Regions from separate parts of the Bacillus sp. XF8 genome, predicted to be linked through region 1. Evidence: riboswitches for the same ligand, from Rfam matches in the RefSeq annotation. Region 1 holds a riboswitch; each other region holds the start of a gene.
What was found. A riboswitch is a leader RNA that binds a small molecule or an ion and turns the genes downstream of it on or off. The one in region 1 is predicted to bind thiamine pyrophosphate.
Positions count from the first base shown of each region.

Region 2: linked by a shared signal. The riboswitch ahead of tenA (thiaminase II) and the one ahead of thiM (hydroxyethylthiazole kinase) in region 1 are both predicted to bind thiamine pyrophosphate.
Region 3: linked by a shared signal. The riboswitch ahead of thiC (phosphomethylpyrimidine synthase ThiC) and the one ahead of thiM (hydroxyethylthiazole kinase) in region 1 are both predicted to bind thiamine pyrophosphate.
Region 4: linked by a shared signal. The riboswitch ahead of tenA (thiaminase II) and the one ahead of thiM (hydroxyethylthiazole kinase) in region 1 are both predicted to bind thiamine pyrophosphate.

Region 1 covers NZ_JAGDQK010000025.1:25,333-30,950, reverse strand. Annotated here, with positions in the region: gene J4P91_RS16450 (iron ABC transporter ATP-binding protein) at 1-195, shown strand, start outside; gene J4P91_RS16445 (siderophore ABC transporter substrate-binding protein) at 269-1,210, shown strand; TPP riboswitch at 1,514-1,623, shown strand; gene thiM (hydroxyethylthiazole kinase) at 1,684-2,502, shown strand; gene thiE (thiamine phosphate synthase) at 2,509-3,171, shown strand; gene J4P91_RS16430 (hypothetical protein) at 3,497-4,114, shown strand; gene ilvA (threonine ammonia-lyase) at 4,222-5,430, shown strand; gene J4P91_RS16420 (anaerobic C4-dicarboxylate transporter family protein) at 5,503-5,618, opposite strand, start outside.
Region 2 covers NZ_JAGDQK010000020.1:142,641-148,258, reverse strand. Annotated here, with positions in the region: gene J4P91_RS13985 (MBL fold metallo-hydrolase) at 1-470, shown strand, start outside; TPP riboswitch at 519-626, shown strand; gene tenA (thiaminase II) at 1,027-1,716, shown strand; gene J4P91_RS13975 (alpha/beta hydrolase) at 2,141-3,688, shown strand; gene J4P91_RS13970 (macrolide 2'-phosphotransferase) at 4,221-5,141, shown strand; gene J4P91_RS13965 (hypothetical protein) at 5,604-5,618, shown strand, end outside.
Region 3 covers NZ_JAGDQK010000018.1:6,453-12,070, reverse strand. Annotated here, with positions in the region: gene thiC (phosphomethylpyrimidine synthase ThiC) at 1-1,606, opposite strand, end outside; TPP riboswitch at 1,871-1,986, opposite strand; gene J4P91_RS11225 (MurR/RpiR family transcriptional regulator) at 2,129-2,980, opposite strand; gene J4P91_RS11220 (MupG family TIM beta-alpha barrel fold protein) at 3,200-4,222, opposite strand; gene J4P91_RS11215 (PTS transporter subunit EIIC) at 4,296-5,618, opposite strand, start outside.
Region 4 covers NZ_JAGDQK010000038.1:1,972-7,589, forward strand. Annotated here, with positions in the region: gene J4P91_RS21615 (DUF3965 domain-containing protein) at 1-291, shown strand, start outside; gene J4P91_RS21620 (hypothetical protein) at 394-726, opposite strand; gene J4P91_RS21625 (SH3 domain-containing protein) at 733-1,806, opposite strand; TPP riboswitch at 2,236-2,348, shown strand; TPP riboswitch at 2,410-2,512, shown strand; gene tenA (thiaminase II) at 2,601-3,296, shown strand; gene J4P91_RS21635 (ABC transporter ATP-binding protein) at 3,265-4,014, shown strand; gene J4P91_RS21640 (ABC transporter permease) at 4,011-4,763, shown strand; gene J4P91_RS21645 (ABC transporter substrate-binding protein) at 4,760-5,618, shown strand, end outside.

The DNA of each region.
Region 1 (5,618 bases):
ATTGTTATTGTCATTCATGATATTAACTTTGCTTCTTGTTACTCCGATCGCATCGTTGCTTTGAAAGATGGAAAAGTAATGAAAGAAGGAGCAACAAATGAAATTATTGATCCGGTTGTTTTGAAAGATATTTATGATATGAATATTCATATTGAGGAAATTGCCGGAAATAATATATGTATTTATTTTTCATAGTGGGGGTTATTTTGGTAGTACTAGCTTACTATCTATTTAAAATAATTTTTAAAAATTTATAGAGGTGATTAAAGTGAAAAAATTAGCAATGCTATTATTAACTTTCATGCTTGCAATTGTAGCTGTAGCTTGTAGCAACAACGCTTCTTCTGATAAAAAAACAGAAGCAAGTGAAAGTAAAGAAATTACGATTAAGCATAAATTAGGAGAAACAAAAGTTAAAACAAACCCGAAAAAAGTTGTCGTATTTGACTTTGGTTCATTAGATACATTAGATAAATTAGGTGTTGAAGTAACTGGTGTACCACAAAAGAGTGTACCAAAATACCTTTCTAAATATGAAGATAAAAAATACACAAACGTTGGTGGTTTAAAAGAGCCAGACTTTGAAAAAATTAATGAAATTAATCCAGATTTAATTATCATTTCTGGAAGACAATCTGATTCATACAAAGAATTTGAAAAAATTGCTCCAACAATTTATGTAGAACAAGATACAAAAGATTATATGAAATCATTTAAAGAAAACACAGAAATGTTAGCGAAAATCTTCGGTAAAGAAGATCAAGCGAAAAAAGAAATTGCAACAGTTGAAAAAGATATAAAAGCATTAAATGAAAAAGCTACGAAAAGTGATAAAAAAGGTTTAATTATCTTAGCAAATGACGGTCAAGTAAGTGCATATGGTCCAAATTCTCGCTTTGGTATTATTCATGACGTATTTGGTGTAGCTCCTGTGGATACAGAACTTAAAGCGGATACGCATGGTAATAAGATTTCATTTGAATACATTCTTGAGAAAAACCCAGATTACTTATTTGTAATCGATAGAGGTGCTGTTGTTGGCGGTAAATCTTCTGCAAAACAAGTTGTGGAAAATGAAATTGTTAGCAAAACGAATGCTGCGAAAAACAACAATGTAATCTATTTAGATGCAAACTACTGGTACCTATCTGGTGGCGGACTTGAGTCTGTATCAGCAATGGTGAAAGAAGTATCTGAAGCCTTAAAATAATAAGATGAGAAACAGTGATAGGATTCATTTCCTATCACTGTTTTTGTATATAAATATGGATTGAAAGACCGACATAAAACCATTCCTTTTAGGTGGTAGAGAGAATCCGCCGGTGGATAGAAGCGGTCAGTTCCTTTTTTAGCCCCATGCCATGTGAAAACAGAAGGAGAAAATGAGAGGAAGTCTCTTTTTATTTTTCATAGCCGCAATTTATATGTTGGAAAATCAACTTGGATTTATATATGATAGAGTAAAGAACTTGTTATTTTACTAGAATAAGAGTAGACTCTGAAGTAGATGAATAAGAAAACACATGGGAGTTTGCGGATGCAAACTGAGAGTACGGCTAATCTGTCGTTGACCATTTGAACCTGTTGGATAATGCCAGCGTAGGGAGAGTGTAAAAGCACATGTTCAGGCACTTTGCATACGCGAAGTGTCTTTTTGTGTATCTCCCACTATTAAGTTAGGAGATGAAAAGAATGAATATACAAGAAATCAAAAAAGTAGTGGAGAAAGTAAGAGAATCTAATCCACTTGTGCATAATATTACAAATGTTGTTGTGACAAATTTTACAGCGAATGGCTTACTTGCATTAGGGGCCTCACCTGTTATGGCATATGCAAAAGAAGAAGTAGCGGAAATGGCTAGTATTGCTGGAGCACTTGTTTTAAACATGGGTACACTTCGTCCTGAAGAGGTAGAAGCAATGTTACTTGCTGGTAAATCAGCGAATACGAATCATGTACCAGTATTGTTTGATCCAGTTGGTGCAGGCGCAACTTCTTATCGAACAGAAGTTGCAAGGTACATTCCAAGTGAAGTGGATTTAGCAATGATTCGCGGAAATGCAGCGGAAATTGCTAATGTAATTAATGAGAAATGGGAAATTAAAGGTGTCGATGCTGGAATCGGAAACGGTGATGTTGTAGGAATTGCGAAACAAGCGGCAGATGAACTAGATACAGTTACGGTGATTACCGGAAAAGAAGACGTTGTGACAGATGGTGAGCGAACTGTTATCGTTCGTAATGGTCATCAGATTTTAACGAAAGTCACAGGAACAGGCTGTCTATTAACTTCTGTAATGGGAGCATTTGCAGCAGTTGAAAAAGATTATGTAAAAGCAGCAGTTGCTGCATTAACATTTTATGGCGTGGCAGCAGAAATAGCTGCTGTTAAAACAGTAGAATTAGGACCAGGAAGTTTCCAAATTGAATTTTTGAATCAGCTAGCAAACACTACTGCGAATGATATCGAGCAATATGGAAATCTCCAAGAGGTGCAGTAAGAGGGGATGAGAGACATGGCGCGTATTGATAAACAACAAATGTCCAAATTATTGCAAGTATATTTTATTATGGGAAGTAATAACTGCCAAAAGGACCCATTACAAGTAATGAAAGAAGCACTAGATGGCGGAGTGACACTTTTTCAATTTCGTGAAAAGGGAGAAGGAGCTTTAACTGGAGAGAACAGGTTGCATTTTGCTAAGCAGCTACAAGCGCTTTGTAAAGAATATAATGTTCCATTTATCGTAAATGATGATGTGGAATTAGCAATTGAATTAGATGCAGATGGTGTTCATGTCGGGCAAGATGACGAAGGAATTACATCAGTTCGTGAAAAAATGGGAGATAAAATTGTCGGAGTATCTGCTCATACGGTAGAGGAAGCACATTTTGCAATTGCAAATGGGGCGGATTATCTAGGAGTAGGACCTATCTTTCCAACGAGCACGAAAAAGGATACAAAAGCAGTACAAGGAACGAAAGGTCTGCGTCATTTTAGAAAGGCGGGGATTACAGTCCCGATTGTTGGAATTGGAGGAATTACAGTTGAAAATGCTGCTTCTGTTATAGGAGCGGGGGCAGATGGAGTTTCCATTATTTCAGCGATAAGTTTAGCAGATTCACCTTATGAAAGTACAAAAAAACTTATAGAACAAGTAAATAAATAAAAAAGGGGAGGCAGCTTAAATAGAAATAAGCCGCCTCCCCTTTTTTATTTAGTAATAGTTTGTATTTCAATGACGAGTTTTAATGGGTATGGAAAGGTAAAAATAGGGATTTGAGTTTTTTTTGTAGGAAAAGGATGATTGGTGATAGATACTACTCTTAAAATGGGATTGGAAAATCCATACGCTCAATTTTGGAAAAAGAGTGATCTCGTTATTTGGGGACAGCAAAAAGTATGATTGATGAGGGGCAATAATCAATGGAGGGTGAAGAAATTCCCAGGGATAAAAGTTATACTTTATATAACGTATATAGGGAAGTGAAAATTTGAATACAAAAAAAGATATAAGGCTATATAAAGGCATTTATTATAGTGTTTTTTTTCCGTTAGTTTTTGGGTGTGTATGTTTAGTTACATGGCCAGATAGTATATTATATGTTATTTCCGGTTTGCTTTTAAACCTTTTTTTGGCTGTATTTTCTTACTTATTTAAGTGGGAACAGTATTTAGGGTGGCGCATTTATTTTGGTATTATTCAATTTGATTTATCTTGCATATTTACTTTAGTCGCAACTTGGTATAGATGGGGAAGTAAGGGGTTTATTGGTGTTGGAATGGTAGGGTATTTTTTGATATGTAAAATAATAGGTTATAAATTTCGTGAAACTATTTTAAAAGAAGCAATTAATCCAAAAACAACAATTGGAAAAATGATTTATGGAGTAGGTTTTTTAGGTGGGGGAACTGCAGGATTTGCAGGTTATTTTTTTAATACAGAGCTGAACGGAAGGTATGGAGAGCATGTAGGCGGTGGGATTGTATTAGGAATACTATCGGTGGGACTTTTATTAATATCAATGTTTTTTCAAGCTACACATTATAAAATTGATCATCCAAATTTTGATGCTTTTGGAAAGAAAAATCAAAGATTCAAGGACGGATGATTATCTCAATATGTAACAGAATAGATTAAAGTTTTACTTTTCAGCATAAAAACATTGGTGCGGCTCAAACTAACATGTATGAATATATCCGTTTCGGAGGCGACAACATGATTTCTTTACAAGATATTATAGCTGCTCATGAGAAAATGAAAGGCATTGTACATATGACACCGCTGGATTATTCAAGTACATTCAGTGAGTTATCGCATAATGAAGTGTATTTAAAACTTGAAAATTTACAAAAGACGGGTTCTTTTAAAGTGCGAGGCTCTTATAATAAGATGGTTTCTCTTGATAAAGGTGAATTAGAAAATGGAGTTATTGCAGCATCTGCTGGAAATCACGCACAAGGAGTCGCTTATTCTAGTAATATGCTCGATATTCCCTGTACGATTGTGATGCCCAAAGGTGCACCGCTCAGTAAAGTGCTTGCGACTAAGCGATATGGTGCACATGTGGAATTGCAAGGTGATGTATTTGACGATGCTTTAGCTTATGCACTTGATTTAAAAGAACAAACGGGTGCGAAGTTTGTTCACCCATTTGATGATGATGCTGTAATTTCTGGTCAAGGGACGGTAGGTTTAGAAATATTGCAGCAGCTTGATGACGTCGAAGCTGTTATTTGTCCAGTTGGTGGCGGCGGCTTAATTGCAGGTGTTGCGCTGGCGATTAAAGAACAAAAACCGTCGGTGAAAATATATGGTGTACAAGCGCTTGCTTGTCCGGGGATGAAGCAATCATTGCAAGAAAAGAAAGTGATAACAGTAGATGGGGCCCCAACTATGGCAGATGGTATCGCTGTAAAAAGGCCAGGTGATTTAACATTTCAGCTTGTAGAGCGATATGTAGATGATATTTTTTGTGTGGATGAAATGGAAATTGCGAGAACGATGTTAATGCTACTTGAAAGAAATAAATTATTAGTAGAAGGCTCAGGTGCTAGTTCATTAGCTGCTTTACTCTATCAAAAAATTCCTGTGAAAGAGAAAAAAGTTGTGTCGATTTTAAGTGGTGGAAATGTTGATGTTAACTTCATTACTCGTATTATTGAACATGGGATGGTTGAAGCTGGCCGATTTGTTCATATCGCAACAATGATTAAAGATAAACCAGGACATTTGCAACACTTACTCGAAATTGTAACAAGTTTTGAGGCGAACGTATTACATATTCATTTAGAGAGAATTGGAACAAAAGTGTTTCCAGGGTATGCACAGCTCCATTTATCATTAGAAACAAAAGATAAAAATCATATTGAAGAAGTATTAAGTGGGATAGAAAAGAAAGGGTATAACGTAGAAATTGTTGAATGAATAATTTAAACAAACGTTTGATTAAATGAAAAAGCACAAACTTTATTCAGAAAAAGTTTGTGCTTTTGTATGTTAAAACATAATTGAAATGAGTAGCATCCCAATTCCAATGGAAGCGAATGTTGCGACTAGACCAGGAATCATAAAGCTATGATTTAATACATATTTACCAATACGTGTTGTTCCTG
Region 2 (5,618 bases), on a different contig from region 1:
TTGAAGGACAAGTGCATTTAATGAAAACAAATCCAAGTAACATGAATAAAGACCAATGGGATGCACTTCCGGAAGTTATGCAATTTCTATATAAAAATCCACCTATAGCAAAAGTAAATCAAACATTAAAAGATGGACAAAGTTTACCCTTTTTCGGAGGCATTAAAGTAATTCATACACCAGGGCATACTCCGGGACATATTAGTTTATATAGTGAAAAATATAAAGCATTAATTGCAGGTGACGCAATGGTATGCGTTGATGGAAACTTAAAAGGGCCCGTCCCGCAAACGACACCATATATGGAAATAGCTAAAGAATCGCTTAGAAGATTTTTAGAGTTTGATATTGAGACTGTAATTTGTTACCACGGTGGTGTTTGTAATTTAAATGTTAAAGAGCGGCTTGAACAATTAGTGGGAATAGATGAAAAATATTTTATAAAGTTTGAACGTTCAAATAATATTTGACAGTTCTATGAATTGTGTTATGATAAGTATCAAATTAAATAGTTAATATCGATCCACTAGGAGTGCCTTTAGATAGGCTGAGATCAAAGTATACCTTTGAGACCCTTAGGACCTGATCTGGCTGATACCAGCGTAGGGAAGTGGAAGTGATGGGACATTATATTTATAAAATATCGATGATTTCCAAAGCACTTTCTTTACGTATGTGGAGAAAGTGCTTTTTATTTTATCCCGCTATTTGTGGGCAGTAAGACCCCCACCTCAAAGTTCAGCGAAAGCAAAGAAGTTAGGTGGGGGATTAACTGCCCGTAAAAGCCCGATTCGTGAGGGCTAATAATCAGTAGTGGGATGAAGAAAACCCCCACTGATTAAAGTTTCACTTTATGCATCCATTTATATGCACTGCATGCTGCTGAAAGTCAAGTTTTGGTAAAAGGGCAAGTCGTCTAGGTACTGATAAACAATTGGTGGAGAAATCTGTTTTAGCTTTCTATTTTATAAAAAATACAGATTGTAACTATTATTTGTAATTTATATATTTATTGGGGGTCTTATAATGTCATTTTCACAGTTATTACGCAAAGAAGTTAATTCAATTTGGGAAACAAGCTTTAACCATCCGTTTGTCACAAAACTAGGAGATGGAACGCTAGATTTAGCTAGTTTCCGCTATTATGTACTGCAAGATTCATATTATTTAAGTCATTTCGCAAGAATCCAAACGTTAGGGGCGGCGAAAGCTACTGAATTAGAAACGACAGCTCGCATGGCGCATCATGCACAAAATACATACCAAGCTGAATTATCGTTACATGAGAATTTTGCAAAAAAATTAGGAATTACTGAAGATGAAAAAGAATCATTCGTTCCTGCACCGACGGCTTATGCGTATACATCACATATGTATCGTGCTGCCTATGAAGGACATTTAGGGGATATTATTGCAGCGATTTTACCTTGCTATTGGCTTTATTATGAAATTGGTGAACGTTTGAAAGAATGTCAACCCGAAGAACCAATTTACCAAGAATGGATTTCCGCATACGGCTCTGACTGGTTCCGTACTTTAGTAGAAGAGCAAATTGCACGATTAGATGCAATTGCTGAAACAGTAACAGAAGCTGATCGTAAGCGTATGAAACAACATTTTGTAATTAGCAGCCAGTATGAATATTCATTTTGGGAGATGGCTTACACATTAGAAAAGTGGCCAGTGGAAGAAAAGGGAGAAGGTGTAAGTTTGTAAGGAAAAGATATTACTCACATTGCAAAAGTAACTGCGGATTACAAAAAATGGCTAACTTAGTTTAGTCATTTTTTAGTGTACAAAAATAATCTCTACGTTTTAGAAAAATTAAATTCAGTAATTTGTTGCGGACATATTATAAAAAAATTACACAATAAAAAGAGGGAGAGTATGATTTTTATTGAAGATTCTTAAGAGGGAGGAAATAGCTGTAAAGAAAATTATTGCTCTCTATTTATCTTACAATAATTGGAATATAGATTGATATACTTCAAATTTAGCAAATCATTCACTTTTTCTTGAAAGCTTTCCTAGGGATAAGAATTTAATTAAAGGAAATAATCAACAAACGTATTTTTAGAAAATGTAACTACCTAGATTGTACGATAGTTATAAAAATTTAATATTGGAGGAATCGAAAAATATGAGAACGAGAAAACGAATAGGGAATAAGTTATTACTTGTAAGTACAATTTTTGCGATAAGCATTCCGACTGTTACATATGCGGAAGAAACAACTACACATACGAAATTCTCCATCGCACCCGGTTTGAATGAGATGAAAAATACAGATGAATTGAAAACAAGTTTTTATCCTGATTTATTTATTAATTCGTATAATAATCCATTGTTCAGCCAGCAATTAACCTCAATGTTAAAAGAAACAAACACAAATATTAAGGAAGTAGAGAATACCAGCGATGAAAACCCTTTTATATCTACTACTCTTAAATTTATCCGTGATATGAATACTGAAAATTATAAATCTGCATTTGATTTAACTTCTCGATCTTTGCAAAAGGTAATATCTGAAAAATGGTTGGAAAGCTATTGGAAGGGACTCCCGCTACAATTACAAGCAGGTCATTTTATCGGAATCGGGGAAGTGAAACAAAAAGAAACAAATTCCGTTCATACAAATGTAGAAATCGGATTAATTTTTGAACAATTCACTGTGCCTTTACTAATTAAATTGGATCCATCTGGAAAAATAGATGATTTTCAACTTAGCATGTCGTTTAATTCTGTTGCAGAACGCCCATCATATAGTAAGCCTGAATCATTTGTTGAAAAAGAAGTAGTAGTTGGAAGTGGCGCGTTTCCATTACCAGGAACATTGTCTGTTCCGAAGGGGGATGGACCTTTTCCAGTGGTTATTCTTGTTCAAGGATCTGGAGCCAGTGATAGGGACGAAACTGCATTTGCATTAAAACCGTTTCGCGATCTAGCTGAAGGTCTTGCTTCAAAAGGAATTGCTGTCCTTCGTTATAATAAACGAACGTACGAACATAGCTTAAAAACACAATTAAGCCCTTTTTACACAGTTGATAAAGAGACAACAGATGATGCCCTCCTTGCAACTCGTTTTCTGCAAAATCAACCAGGGATAGACAAAAATCAAATTTATATTCTCGGCCATAGCCAAGGGGGCATGATGGTCCCGCAAATGATTGAAAAAGATCAAAACCAAAACATTGCTGGGGCAATTGTGATGGGAGGACCAGCTCGTACGATCCAAGATGTTGTTTTAGATCAATTGGATTACTTGTTTTCTATTGGAGGAATGAAACCTGAAGAATATCAGTTTTACAAATCGCAATTTGAATTATTAAATGATCCTAATTTCTCTAGCCAGAATCCTCCAAAAGATTTTCATTTAGGCTCACCAGTATTTTGGGATTCTATCCGTAAAACTAAGGCAGCAGAAATGTCCAGGGAACAAAAGACACCGCTTCTTATTATTCAAGGAGAAAGAGACTATCAAGTTCAATCAAAAATCGAAATTCCTCTCTGGAAAGAACAATTAAAAGAGCGAGATAACGTAGATTATCGACTTTATCCAAAGTTAAATCACTTCTTTACAGAAGGAGATGGGGAATTAAGTAAACCGGATGAATATTATAGTCCTGCCAATATCCCTGAGTATGTTATAAATGATATTGCTACTTGGGTGCAAGGAAAATCGAAATAAAAATAGGAACAGTATTATTTAATAACGATTCTCTACATTTAAGATAAAATCATTTTTTTATTGAGAGACACATATAATCATAGTATGATGTAAGCAACTATAAAGAACGGAGGAATTTACCTGATGGCATTTTTTAGATTCCGATTTCATACTTTGAGCCGCTAATTGAATAGTGCTACAAAGGCTCTGCCTGTGCGCAGAGTAATCGGGATTGGTCTGCCTAATTTAAGGTAAACCCTATTTGGGTGATACGTAAAAAGAGAGCGGAGCAAAACTGCTCTCTTTTTTGTGTCTTTACAACTATAATAAATAATGCCATATGATTTATAATCACTTCTATTTTTCGGATGAGGTGTGAATCATAAATTATTCCATTTTATTCAAAGACCCTTCATAAGACTGAGAAGATCACGATTTAAAAAGGGGGATTTTTTCAGTTTATTTGTGATAAATTATTCCGTTTACTCAAAGCACAGGTAATCAGCCTGTGTTTTTTGTGCTTATATGAAGAAATTTAAAGGAGTGTTTATCTATGACAAATGCAAATGAACAGAAAAGTATAGAAGAAATTTTAAAAATCGCTGAAAAGAATGGCTTACAATTGAATAAAGAAAGCGCTGAATTAAATGAATCAGGAATGGACTTTCAAGTGGTGTTCGCTACTGATGAACAGGGGAGTTCATGGGTGCTTCGCAAACCAAGAAGACCAGATGTCATTGAAAGAGGAGCGTTAGAAGGGAAAATACTAGGGCTTGTTCAAAAGTATTTACCTGTTGCAGTACCAAATTGGAAAATCAATACAACAGAATTAATGGCTTATCCATTAGTAAAGGGTAATCCCGCTGCTGTGATTGATTTAGAAATACAAAATTATGTGTGGCACATTCAAAATAATCCACCATCTATAACGTTTGTTCGATCTTTAGCAGAATCGCTCGTCGCTTTGCATTCGATTGATCATAATGAGGCGACTAAACACGGAATTGAAGTTCTTCAACCTGCTGAAGCAAAGCAATTGTTAATAGACAGGATGCATCAAATAAAGTCGCAACTTGGTGTGTCAGGTGAACTATGGGAGCGCTGGCAAAAATGGCTTGCAAATGCAACGTATTGGCCAGAGCATTCTGCATTTGTTCATGGTGATTTACATCCACCGCATATTTTAGTTGATAAAAATGCCAAAGTAACAGGCCTGTTAGACTGGACAGAAGCGAAAGTAACGGATCCAGCTACTGACTTTACTCTTTATCTCACAATCTTTGGAGAGGATAATTTGAAAGGATTGTTAAACGAATATGAAAAAGCAGGAGGGAAAGTTTGGCCGAGAATGCTTGAACACATTATTGAACTTGGTGCTGCTTATCCGGTGATGATTGGATTATTTGCTCTTCAGACGAAGGAGGAGGCGCATATGGAGATGGCGCGTGGAGCTTTGGGAGTGAATGAGAAATAGTAAATATGCTATCGTGTGAAGTATATGCGTTATGAGTGAAAGTATAATCGTATTAAAATGGTATCTTCAAGTCTCGGATCTCTTGTTCATCACACCCTTGCAGATATAAAAATAATGACAAGCATCCCTGCTAGGTAGGGGCAGGGATGCAAGGGTAAAGAAGGCTATTTATTATTTATCGAATTAAGTCGAATTCGATAAATTAATAATATCACTAATTATTAGGAAAGTAGCATGACAGATGTGTCTGAATTATAAATAAAGTATGAAGAAATTTTAAAAAACGCGTTATTTGGTGGAAGGAGAATGAAGAATGGATAAAACAAATGAAAAAGAGTGGTGAGACGGATGTTAATTATTAATTAATCTTATAAAATCAATTAATAATTAAGAAGAATACTTTATTTTATAATATAATGTATTATAGAGTGTTTTTAATATATAGAAAAGGAATAGAAATTAATGTCTAGACAAAAG
Region 3 (5,618 bases), on a different contig from region 1:
AGCAGAAATGGGCTGTTTTTGCACCTTCTGCTGGCAACGTTTCATCGTGGAAATCCATTGCGCGTTCAGGATCTAAAGATAAGTTAAATTGATCGCGCCAGCGGAATTCAAAACGAGCTTTTGAAAGTGCATCATCACGTTGCTGGGCTGTTTTATGTCCTTTCGCAAGGTCCGCTGCATGCGCTGCAATTTTATACGTAATAACCCCTTCACGAACGTCATCTTTGTTTGGCAATCCTAAATGCTCTTTCGGTGTTACATAGCAAAGCATCGCTGTACCAAACCAGCCGATCATCGCTGCGCCAATCGCCGATGTAATATGATCATAACCTGGTGCAATATCCGTTGTTAACGGTCCGAGTGTATAGAACGGTGCACCTTGGCAAATATCAAGTTCTTTATCCATATTTTCTTTAATTAAATGCATTGGTACATGCCCTGGTCCTTCAATCATTACTTGCACATCATGCTTCCAAGCAATTTTCGTTAACTCACCAAGCGTTTCCAGCTCAGAGAATTGCGCTTCATCATTTGCATCCGCAATCGAACCTGGACGTAATCCATCTCCTAAAGAGAAGGAAACATCATATTGTTTCATAATTTCACAAATTTCTTCAAAGTGTGTGTATAGGAAGTTTTCTTTATGATGATATAAACACCACTGCGCCATAATCGAACCACCGCGTGAAACAATTCCTGTTGTACGCTTTGCTGTAATTGGAATGTAACGAAGTAGTACACCTGCATGAATTGTAAAGTAATCCACACCTTGCTCCGCTTGTTCAATTAACGTGTCACGATATACTTCCCAAGTTAAGTCTTCAGCAATACCATTTACTTTTTCTAGCGCTTGATAAATCGGCACTGTTCCAACTGGTACCGGAGCATTACGGATAATCCATTCACGAGTTGTATGAATATTTTTTCCTGTTGATAGATCCATAATTGTATCTGCGCCCCAGCGCGTTGCCCATGTCATCTTCTCTACTTCTTCTGCAATGGAAGAAGATACCGCAGAGTTCCCAATATTCGCATTTACTTTCACATGGAAATTGCGGCCGATAATCATTGGTTCTGCTTCTGGGTGGTTTATGTTTGCTGGTAAAATAGCGCGTCCTTCTGCAATCTCTTTACGAACAAACTCTGGCTCTACGCCTTCACGAATCGCAACATATTCCATTTCAGATGTAATGATGCCGTTACGAGCATAGTGCATTTGCGTTACATTTGCCCCTTTTTTTGCGCGAAGTGGCTTACGATCCATTTGTGGGAACACAGGTGTATGCTCGGATGCAGCCTTCACACCATCATCTTCCGGTTTGATTTCACGCCCTTCATACTCTTCCACATCTCCGCGCTCAACAATCCAGCCATGACGAGGCGTTGGAATTCCTTGTTCAAGTTCCACTTTGTATTCTGGATCTGTATAAGGTCCGCTCGTATCATACACGCGAATCGGTGGGTTTGGCACACCGTTTGTATCACTTTGTTCGATCTCACGCATCGGTACTTTCATTCCTTCACGCGGGCCATCAACATAGACTTTCTTACTCCCAGGTAAACTCGACTTCAATTCAATTTGCTCAGCTGAAACAGATTGCTTCATAATTTGTGTTTCCTCCCCTTTATCGTTTCAAGAAACCTTCCTTGCTTGAAATCTCCAACCATCTTCCAAGCAACTTTGATTATCTTGACTCTGAATCCAGCTTCAGTGGCTAGAATGGTCGATGGCTTCGCTTCTTCCATTCTGATCAAGCCGCTTCCGCCTTACTTACGTGTGACAAGGACGAGAACTAGTGGCCAGCGCATGCCAAAATAAAAAGAGCCAGGTCCATAGTAAAACAAGGACCTGGCTCATAAAGACATAGTTATGTAAAGCCGTTAACTTCCCTACGCTGGTACGAGCCAGATCAGGTCCAGAGGGTTAAGAAGTTCTCGCACTTCTCTCTCAGCCCAAGCTTCTCTTGGGCACCCCTAGTTTATCACTGATTTAATTTCCAATACTTTCTCATCATACACGATAATCAGAAAAATGCAAAGGTATTCTTAAAGATTCCTCCCTGCCTATCACTTGCTACTCCAATGATCACATAACTACTTATTTTTTCAACTTTATAACAGAAAAGCTTTATTCACGCAGATTCTGTATAGCATGTTTTGTCTTTTCTAATTGCTTTACTGTGAACTCATATTGAGAAGACGAGTATACAAAGAAAACGACATCGACTACTAATAGTTGAGCAAATCGAGAGCTTGTAGCTGCACTACGAATTTTGGCTTCAGGTGCACGCGCTGTAAATAAAGATACATCTGCTAGCTCAGAAATCTTACTGTTTCCTAAACGAGAAAGGCTAATTGTCTTTAACTTAAGCTCTTTTGCTGTTTTCATTAGCTCTATTACGTCTCTCGTTTCTCCACTATACGAGATTCCCCAAAATAAGGCATTTTCTGATTGAGTAGCCATCGCTACCGCTAACAAATGACGATCTGAAATTGCATAAGCCTTTTTACCTAAACGGATCCATTTCTGCGCTACATCCTCTGCAATAAGAAAAGATGCCCCCACTCCATAAATATAAATAACGTCTGTATCTCTTAGGAAATTAACTGCTTCTTCAATAGATTTCGTTTCTAATTGACCCACTGTATCATGAAGCGTTTGTACTGTATTAGATAACGTTTTATCAATAATGGACTGCACTTTTTCATTAGGTTCAATATCAAAATATCCTACATGTTGTATATGCTCTACTTCAGCATATAGACGTGCTTTCAAATCTGGAAAACCAGTTACTCCTAATGATCGACAAAAGCGAACAACGGCCGCACTACTTGCTTCTGCTTCTTTTGCTAATTGATGTATTGTCATCTGTGTTACTTCTTTTGTATGAGAAAGAATATATTCTGCTATCTTTCTCTCTGAGTCAGGTAACTCACCTAAGACTAATTCTATTTGTGTTCGGATACTATTTACCGCCAATTATTTCAGCTTCTTTCCATTTATACTTTTTCTATTTAACTCCAGCGTTTTGCTTCCTGATAAAGTGAAACTTTAATCAGTGGGGGGTTTTCTTCATCCCCCACCTAACTTCTTTGCTTTCGCTGAATTTTGAGGTGAGGGTCTTACTGCCCGTTAATGCGGGATAAAAATACCTATGACTAGTCGTTTTTCCCTAGTACATAGGTATCATTCCCTTCGTTATTGAAACTTAATTTTAGTTCCTGCTTTCACATAATCTAAAAGGCTTAGATATTCATCGTGTATTTTTCCAACACTATTTACTCGTGGATCCTCTGGCAACTGTTGTTTCATGATTTGAGTTTCACCAATATATCGTAAGTATTCAGCATTATCTACGGTAATCGTTCCAATCAATCTTTTGCCAGGTTTTGTAGTAGTGTACAATTCTTCTTTCTTAGAAAATAACTCTCTTCCTTGTTCAATTCTTATAACAGCTTCTGATTCATCAGGACGATTGTTATAGATAATGTCTTTTGGAATGTACGGAGACAATTCACTTGTAGGTAAAGTAATAATTCCTTCTTTTTCAAATCTATTTATCAAATCCAATGTATCATCATCTATTTGAGGATCACCAATAAAAATCCCATCAATACCCTGTGATAATTCCACATAACTTACATAAGGGGATTGATTTCGATGTTTTTCAACAGTTGGTAAACCTGCAAAAATTGGACCTCGTAACACTTTATCTCCTGGAATAAACGCCCAAACCTGAATGCCGTATTTTTGGAATATGCGGTTTTTATTAGAAAAGAACTCCATTGATATTCCTGTATACTCCCTTGGATAAAAGTTATGCATGGCTACTACATGCCCCAGATTTAATCCTTTGCCCTGTAATTCGCAAATTTTTTGTTCATCGAGAGTACTAGCATTTAATACAATCCGAAAATGCTTTTGCAGTTCCACAATTTCCTCATCGCTAATTCCAAAGTCAATACGAACTGTCTTTACTCCAAGGTCTTTCATTTCAAGGTAATCATTAACACCAATGACTTGAAGAGTATTAGGTGAAATATCAATAACAACATCTCTATTGTTTTCCTTTGAATCTTCCAAAAAATCTTGGATTATTTGATGAGTCATTTGTTCTTCAGGGATATGGAAGGAAGTGAAAATTGTCTTTACTCCTCTTTGATCCATCTTTTGAACAAAGGACATATCTAGTTGTGAAAAGTAAATTGAATATCCTAACATGAGTATCTCTCCTAAAATGAGTTAACGTTTCGTCGTTCTATAAAGTGAAACTTCCATTTAAAGTTTCACTTTATTACTCTTGTTCCATCATTGCTTCTTTTGGTATACCGAAGAAATATGTGAGAATAAATCCAGCGGCATATCCTGCTAGTAAGCCAATGATATAGTTAAGCCATAATCCATCAGCAATTAGCGGAATTAATGCCATACCTGATGGTCCAATAGCAATCGCACCGACATGGCCAAGCAACCCAATAACTGCTCCTCCAATACCACCGCCAATACATGCTGTGATAAATGGTTTTCCTAACGGTAATGTTACACCGTAAATTAATGGTTCACCGATTCCAAGAATACCAACTGGCAGTGCACCTTTAATCATATTTGTTAGAGATTTATTTTTGCGGCAACGAATCCATATTGCGATTGCTGCTCCAACTTGTCCTGCTCCTGCCATTGCAAGAATTGGAAGTAATTGTGTTGCACCTGTTGAATTAATCATCTCAATATGAATTGGTGTTAATACTTGATGCAATCCTAACATAACAAGTGGTAAGAATGCTGCACCAAGAACAAATCCTGAAAATGCACCGCCACGGGCTAATACCCAGTTAATCGAACCGATTAAGTTATCTGAAATAAAACCTGCAAAAGGCATAATTAAGAAAATTGTTACAAGACCTACTACTAATAATGCAATGGTAGGTGTCACAATGATATCAATTGCATCAGGAATCACTTTACGTAATTGCTTTTCCACTAATGCTAAAATCCATACAGCTAATAATACTCCAATTACTCCACCTTGCCCTGCTGATAAAGGTTCACCAGTAAAGATATTATGAATTGGATTGTCTGGTGACATTCCTGTCAATAGCGTCGTTCCACCGATTACCCCACCAAGAGCTGGAGTTGCCTCAAATTCTTTCGCTGCATTAATACCTACATAAATTACTAGATATGCAAAAATTGCGTTTTTAATAACATTTAGTATCGTTACATATTGATTCCAAGTATCTCCATCTAAGTTTCCAGCAGTAATATTATTTGACAAAATTGATGCAATACCTGCAATTAACCCTGCTCCAACGAATGCTGGAATAAGAGGAATAAAGATGCTACCAACTTTTCTTAAGAAGTTTTTAAAAGGTGTGTTATTCTTTTTCTTTAATTCTGCTTTCATATCTGCGCCTTTTGCTTTTAATTCTTCTGCAGAAGGAGCCCCTGAAGTACTACCTTTTCCTTTTTCTTCTTCTAGCACAATACCAAATTGTTCTGCTACTTTTGTAACAACGCCTGGTCCGAGAATGATTTGATATGTTTCATCATCAACCGTGCCAAGAACTCCGTTAATTTTCTTCAATGCTTCTTCATTAATTGCGCTACGATTGATAGG
Region 4 (5,618 bases), on a different contig from region 1:
TTATCATATGTACCATTTTTTGAAATGATTCAAGTTCCGCAACATGCATATTATTGTGAAGAGTTGATGTATGTTTGTAAAGGAACTGAACATAAAGAAGAAATCTTGCGGAATTATATATTTATACAATTACATGATTGTTTACCGTCATTTATTAAGCAATTTCTAAAGAATAAGCGCTATGCAACGATTCATGATATTTTATTTTACTGGTGTGATGATGAACAACGAATGGGCTTAGAAAAGAAGTATAATTTAAGTTTTATTTATGAACGATATGCGTGTGGATAAAGAGAAGTTTTTCTTTGTTCAAGTAATATAGTGTATATATGGAAAAAAGGATCTCACCTTCAGGTGGGATCCCTTTTGTAGTCGTAAATGTAGAAGATTGTTCTAAGCTTCTTGCTGCTTCTTACGGTGCTCAGGAATGTAGATATATTGGGAAATAATTACTAATACCCCTATAAAAAATACAGGGAGTATAGCAGCAATATGAAAACCACTATAAATTATATTTGTTATTAAACCGCCGATAATAATAAATGCAGTATATATATGAGAAATTTGTTTCTTTAGACGGATTTTGAATGCTTCCATCAAAGATTCAATTGCAACAAATGAGATGACGATAGCTAAAAAGACAAGGTTAGTATTGTAAATTACTAAGCAACAGATTAAACCGAGAAAAGCTAAATACTCAATTATTAAGGGAATATTACGTGGCATATAATATTACCGAACCAAATAAGGCAGTGGATTTACTGCGTTTGTCTTTTCAGAATTCCATTCACCATTATGTAATTCAAAATGGTGATGTTGTCCAAATGAATGACCTGTATTTCCCATATGTCCTAATAATTCCCCGGTTTGAACTTGATCACCAACTTCTACTGAACGGTCTTTCATATGAGCGTAAACTGTTGTATATAGTTTACCTTGAATATGATGTGCCACAAATACGACATTTCCATAGCTAGCAGAGTAATAAGACTTTATAACTTTGCCTGCAGCAGCTGCATGAATTGAAACATTACCTGGTGCGATAATATCTACACCATAATGCATTTGTTCCCAGCGCATATCAAATGTAGAACTAATTGTTCCTTGAGTAGGAAATTTAAAAACAGCAGGAATAGAAGGAGCGGCTTGTTTAGGTTGTGGTTGCTTTTCAATGATATAATGTTTTGCTACAAATCCATAAGCTGTTCCAAAACGGATTTTATACCAAGTACCGACTGTTTCTATAACTTCTACTTGTGTTCCGTTATGTAAAGATCCAATCACGGAGGTATTTGTTCCGGCCCCACTGCGGACTTTTAATACAGGTGCACCAACATAAAAGGAAGATTGATTTTGTGTTGTAATTCCTTTTACTAATGGCTGTGATGTATGGGATACAAATTCTTTTTTTACATACCCTACTTGCCCATTATGTGAGATTTTATACCAATCCCCTTTTGTTTCTTGTACAGAGATGAATTTGCCGTTTGGTAATCTATCAGTAATAGAGGATTTGATATTTGGCTCAGAGCGAACGTTTAAAATATTGGTATTTACGATATAATTATTTTTAAGTTTAGTAGATGTAGTAAACGCAATATCTGTTTTTTTTAAGGAGTTAGTTTTATTTATTGTATTTATTCTGTTATTCGAATATAATATTTTTGTATTTGATTTTATATATTGAGTGTTTTGAGTAGGCAATTGCTGAGCTGCTACAGTGCGCGTATCTACTTGATTTATGGATGGAAGTAGAGAGGCGACTGCGACAGTAGTTGCCGTTAAAGCTGTAGCTTTCTGTTTCATCTAATATTAGCCCCCATAGATGTATTAATATATTTTTTATTATAGTATAAAGATATAATACTTTGTGCATTGTTCACATAACTGTAATATGAAATGAGAAAAAATAACAATTTTTTAATGGAATCGAAATATATTACAAGAATAACAGATAAATAATCATTAGAATATGAATAAAAGATAATCGATATTTTCTGAATAGATAGTGAAAAATCACTTTTGTACTTATTAGTAGGAGAACAAGTAGCCATGCCTATATGAATGTTTATTTTTCATATTTTATATAGTAGAACTTAGATGTGAATAATTCTCATTTTATAATCTGTAAGCCAACTGGTTATTAGTCCTTGCCAATTAGGATAAATGAGATAGTAATAAGTTAAAACAGTTGCTGATGACCCACGACAGTGTTATACTGACTATGGTAATTTCATATTATGCTAGGAGAGCTGGTGTTGCCAGCTGAGAGTAAGACCGAGAGTCTTTGATCCTTTTTACTACCTGATCTAGATTATGCTAGCGTAGGGAAGCAATTCGGACATGAACAGTCAGTCCCTGTTTCTTTGCGTAAAGAAACAGGGCTTTTTTATTGGACAAATTCATAGTAACAACCACTAGGGGTGCTTTGCATGCTGAGAGAGGAATAATCCTTAACCCTTATGGACCTGATCTAGGTAATACTAGCGAAGGGAAGTGGAACAACGAATAAATGTGTTTTTATTTGCTGTAGCCACTTCTTATATATAGGAGTGGCTTTTTTATTTAGATAAACAGATATGAAGGAAGGGGAAATATAAATGAAATTTTGTGAGAGATTATTCGAGACTGTGCAGCCTGTTTGGGAAAAAAGTCATAATCACCCGTTTGTAACGGGGATGGGGGACGGTACGTTAGAAAAAGATAAATTCCAATATTACATCATACAAGATTATCTATATTTACTAGATTATGCAAAATTATATGCAATTGGAGTTGTGAAAGCGACTAATCCGCAAGTTATGGCAAAATTTGCAGAACAAATAGATGGTATTTTAAATGGAGAAATGACAATCCATAAACAGTATGCAAAACGCCTTGGTATTTCTGTAAAGGAGATGGAAGAGGCAAAACCATCTGCTAAAAATTTAGCATATACAAACTATATGATGTCAGTATCTCAAAATGGTACGCTTGCAGAGTTAATTGCGGCTCTTCTTCCTTGTATGTGGAGCTACTGGGAAATTGGAAAACGTTTAAATGATATTCCGGGAGCAAGGAATCATGAGTTCTTTGGGGAGTGGATTCAAGGATATAGCTCAGAAGAATATGGAGACCTTTGCATTTGGTTAATGGATTTATTAAATGAACTAGCTATTGGGAAATCTGAACAAGAGTTAGCCAAATTAGAAGAGATTTTCTTATATTCCAGCCGATTTGAGTATTTATTCTGGGATATGGCGTATCGTAAGGAGATGTGGGGTTTTGAGGAGCAAGAGCATACTACAATTTCATAATGTTTCTTTTCATTATGATGAAAAGCCAATCATAAACGGCCTAGATGCTTTCGTGCAAGAAAAGGAGTTTGTTAGCATCATTGGACCGAGTGGCTGTGGCAAAAGTACATTGTTTCGTTTAATTACAGGATTAGAAGAACCGACGGCTGGAACTATCCAACTGACAGAAACAACGAGTCATCCTGTAGGATATATGCCACAAAAAGATATGCTCCTGCCGTGGAGAACGATTATTGAAAATGCGGCATTACCTTTAGAATGTCAGGGTGTAAAGAAAAAAGAAGCGCATGTAAAGGCAAAGGAACTCTTAGAACAATTTGGTTTGCAAGGATACGAGGATAAATATCCGAAAGATTTATCTGGTGGAATGCGGCAACGGGTATCCTTTATTCGAACCTTATTAACAGGTGGGAATATTTTACTGTTAGATGAACCGTTCAGTGCACTAGATGCATTAACGAAATCAACTTTGCAAGAATGGTTGTTTGAACAATGGAAACAATGGCAAAAAACAATTTTATTTATTACGCACGATGTGGAGGAAGCTCTTTTTCTTTCTAATCGAATTTTAGTTGTGACGGAGCAGCCCATAACAACTTTGACGGAGCGTATCGTTCCCCTTGGAACTGATCGTTCAAGAAAAGATTTGTATAAGCCTGAGATACTCGCGCTAAAAGATGAGCTACTTGGTATGTTGCAAAGGCAGGTGCTCATATGAAACGTATGACAGAATTATTACCTGCATTGATTTTAAGTAGCATTTTACTTGTGAGCTGGGAAGTGGGAGCTAGAATTGTAGACGAGATGTACATCTTACCATCCCCGACTGCAATTCTAGCTAAAATGTGGGCGTTGCGAGATATATTGCTTGCAGTTCATCTACCGGCGACGTTATACGTAGTTTTAATAGGAGTTGTTATTTCCATCGTGCTCGGTGTGGGACTCGCGATGTTAATGAATGCTAGTTCATGGATGGAGAGAGCATTTTATCCACTGTTAGTTGCATCACAAACGATTCCAATTACAGCTCTAGCACCATTATTTGTTTTATGGTTTGGATATTCAATTTGGAGCAAGGTAGTTGTGACAGTTTTGATTACATTTTTCCCGATTGCAGTAAATACGTATGACGGATTGCGCAGTACAAAAAAGGAATGGGAGGAACTTTTAGTAACATACGGTGCAACAAAAAAAGACATTTTTCTAAAGTTAAAGTTGCCATCTGCACTTCCTTACTTTTTCTCTGCTTTAAAAATTGCAGTTCCTCTTAGTGTCATTGGAGCAGCAATTGGTGAGTGGCTTGGCGCTCAAGCGGGTCTAGGGTACTTTAGTAAACGAATGATGACACAATTAGATGGAGCAGGCGTATTTGCACCTATTGTACTCTTATCATTATTAGCCATCTTCTTTGTATTACTGGTTTCTATATTAGAAAAGAAATTGATTAGTTGGAGGAAACATTCATGAAATTATTCAAACGCATCTTTGTGTTTACATTATTAGTTGCAATGATTGCAGGATGTTCTAGTAATTCGGCATCAGATAAGAAAAAGAAAGAAAAAGAAATTACAGTGATGCTCGATTGGTATCCAAATGCGGTCCATAGTTTTATCTATGCGGCAATTGAAAAAGGATATTTTAAAGAAGAAGGAGTGAAAGTGAATATTAAATTTCCTTCTAATCCGACGGACCCATTAACGTTAGCGGCAGCAGGGAAAGTAACAGTTGGTTTATATTACCAGCCAGATGTTGTCATTGCAAAAGCAAATGAACAAATCCCGGTAAAATCAATTGGGGCGGTTGTACGTTCACCATTAAACCATGTTGTATCGTTAAAATCGGCTGGAATTCATTCACCAAAAGATTTAGAAGGAAAGACAGTAGGTTATTCTGGAACGCCTTTAAGTGAGGCATATTTAAAAACGATGGTAAAAGAAGCTGGTGGTAATCCAGATAACGTAAAAGTAGTAGATGTTGGGTTTGATTTAGTACCAGCGTTAATTACGAAAAAGGTAGATGCTGTCACAGGTGCTTATATTAACCATGAAGTTCCTGTTATGCGTCATCAAGGCCATGAACCTGCATACTTTAACCCAGCTGACTATGGTGTACCAAATTATCATGAACTTGTTTTTGTAACAGGTGATAAAACATTGAAAAAAGATAAAGAAGCGTTGCAATCCTTTTTACGCGGTGCGAAAAAAGGATACGAATTTATGAAGAAGAATCCCGATGAGGCACTGGGTATTTTATTAGATCATCAAGAAAAAGAAAACTTCCCGCTTGTTCCAGAAGTTGAAAAAGAAAGTATGAAAATTTTAT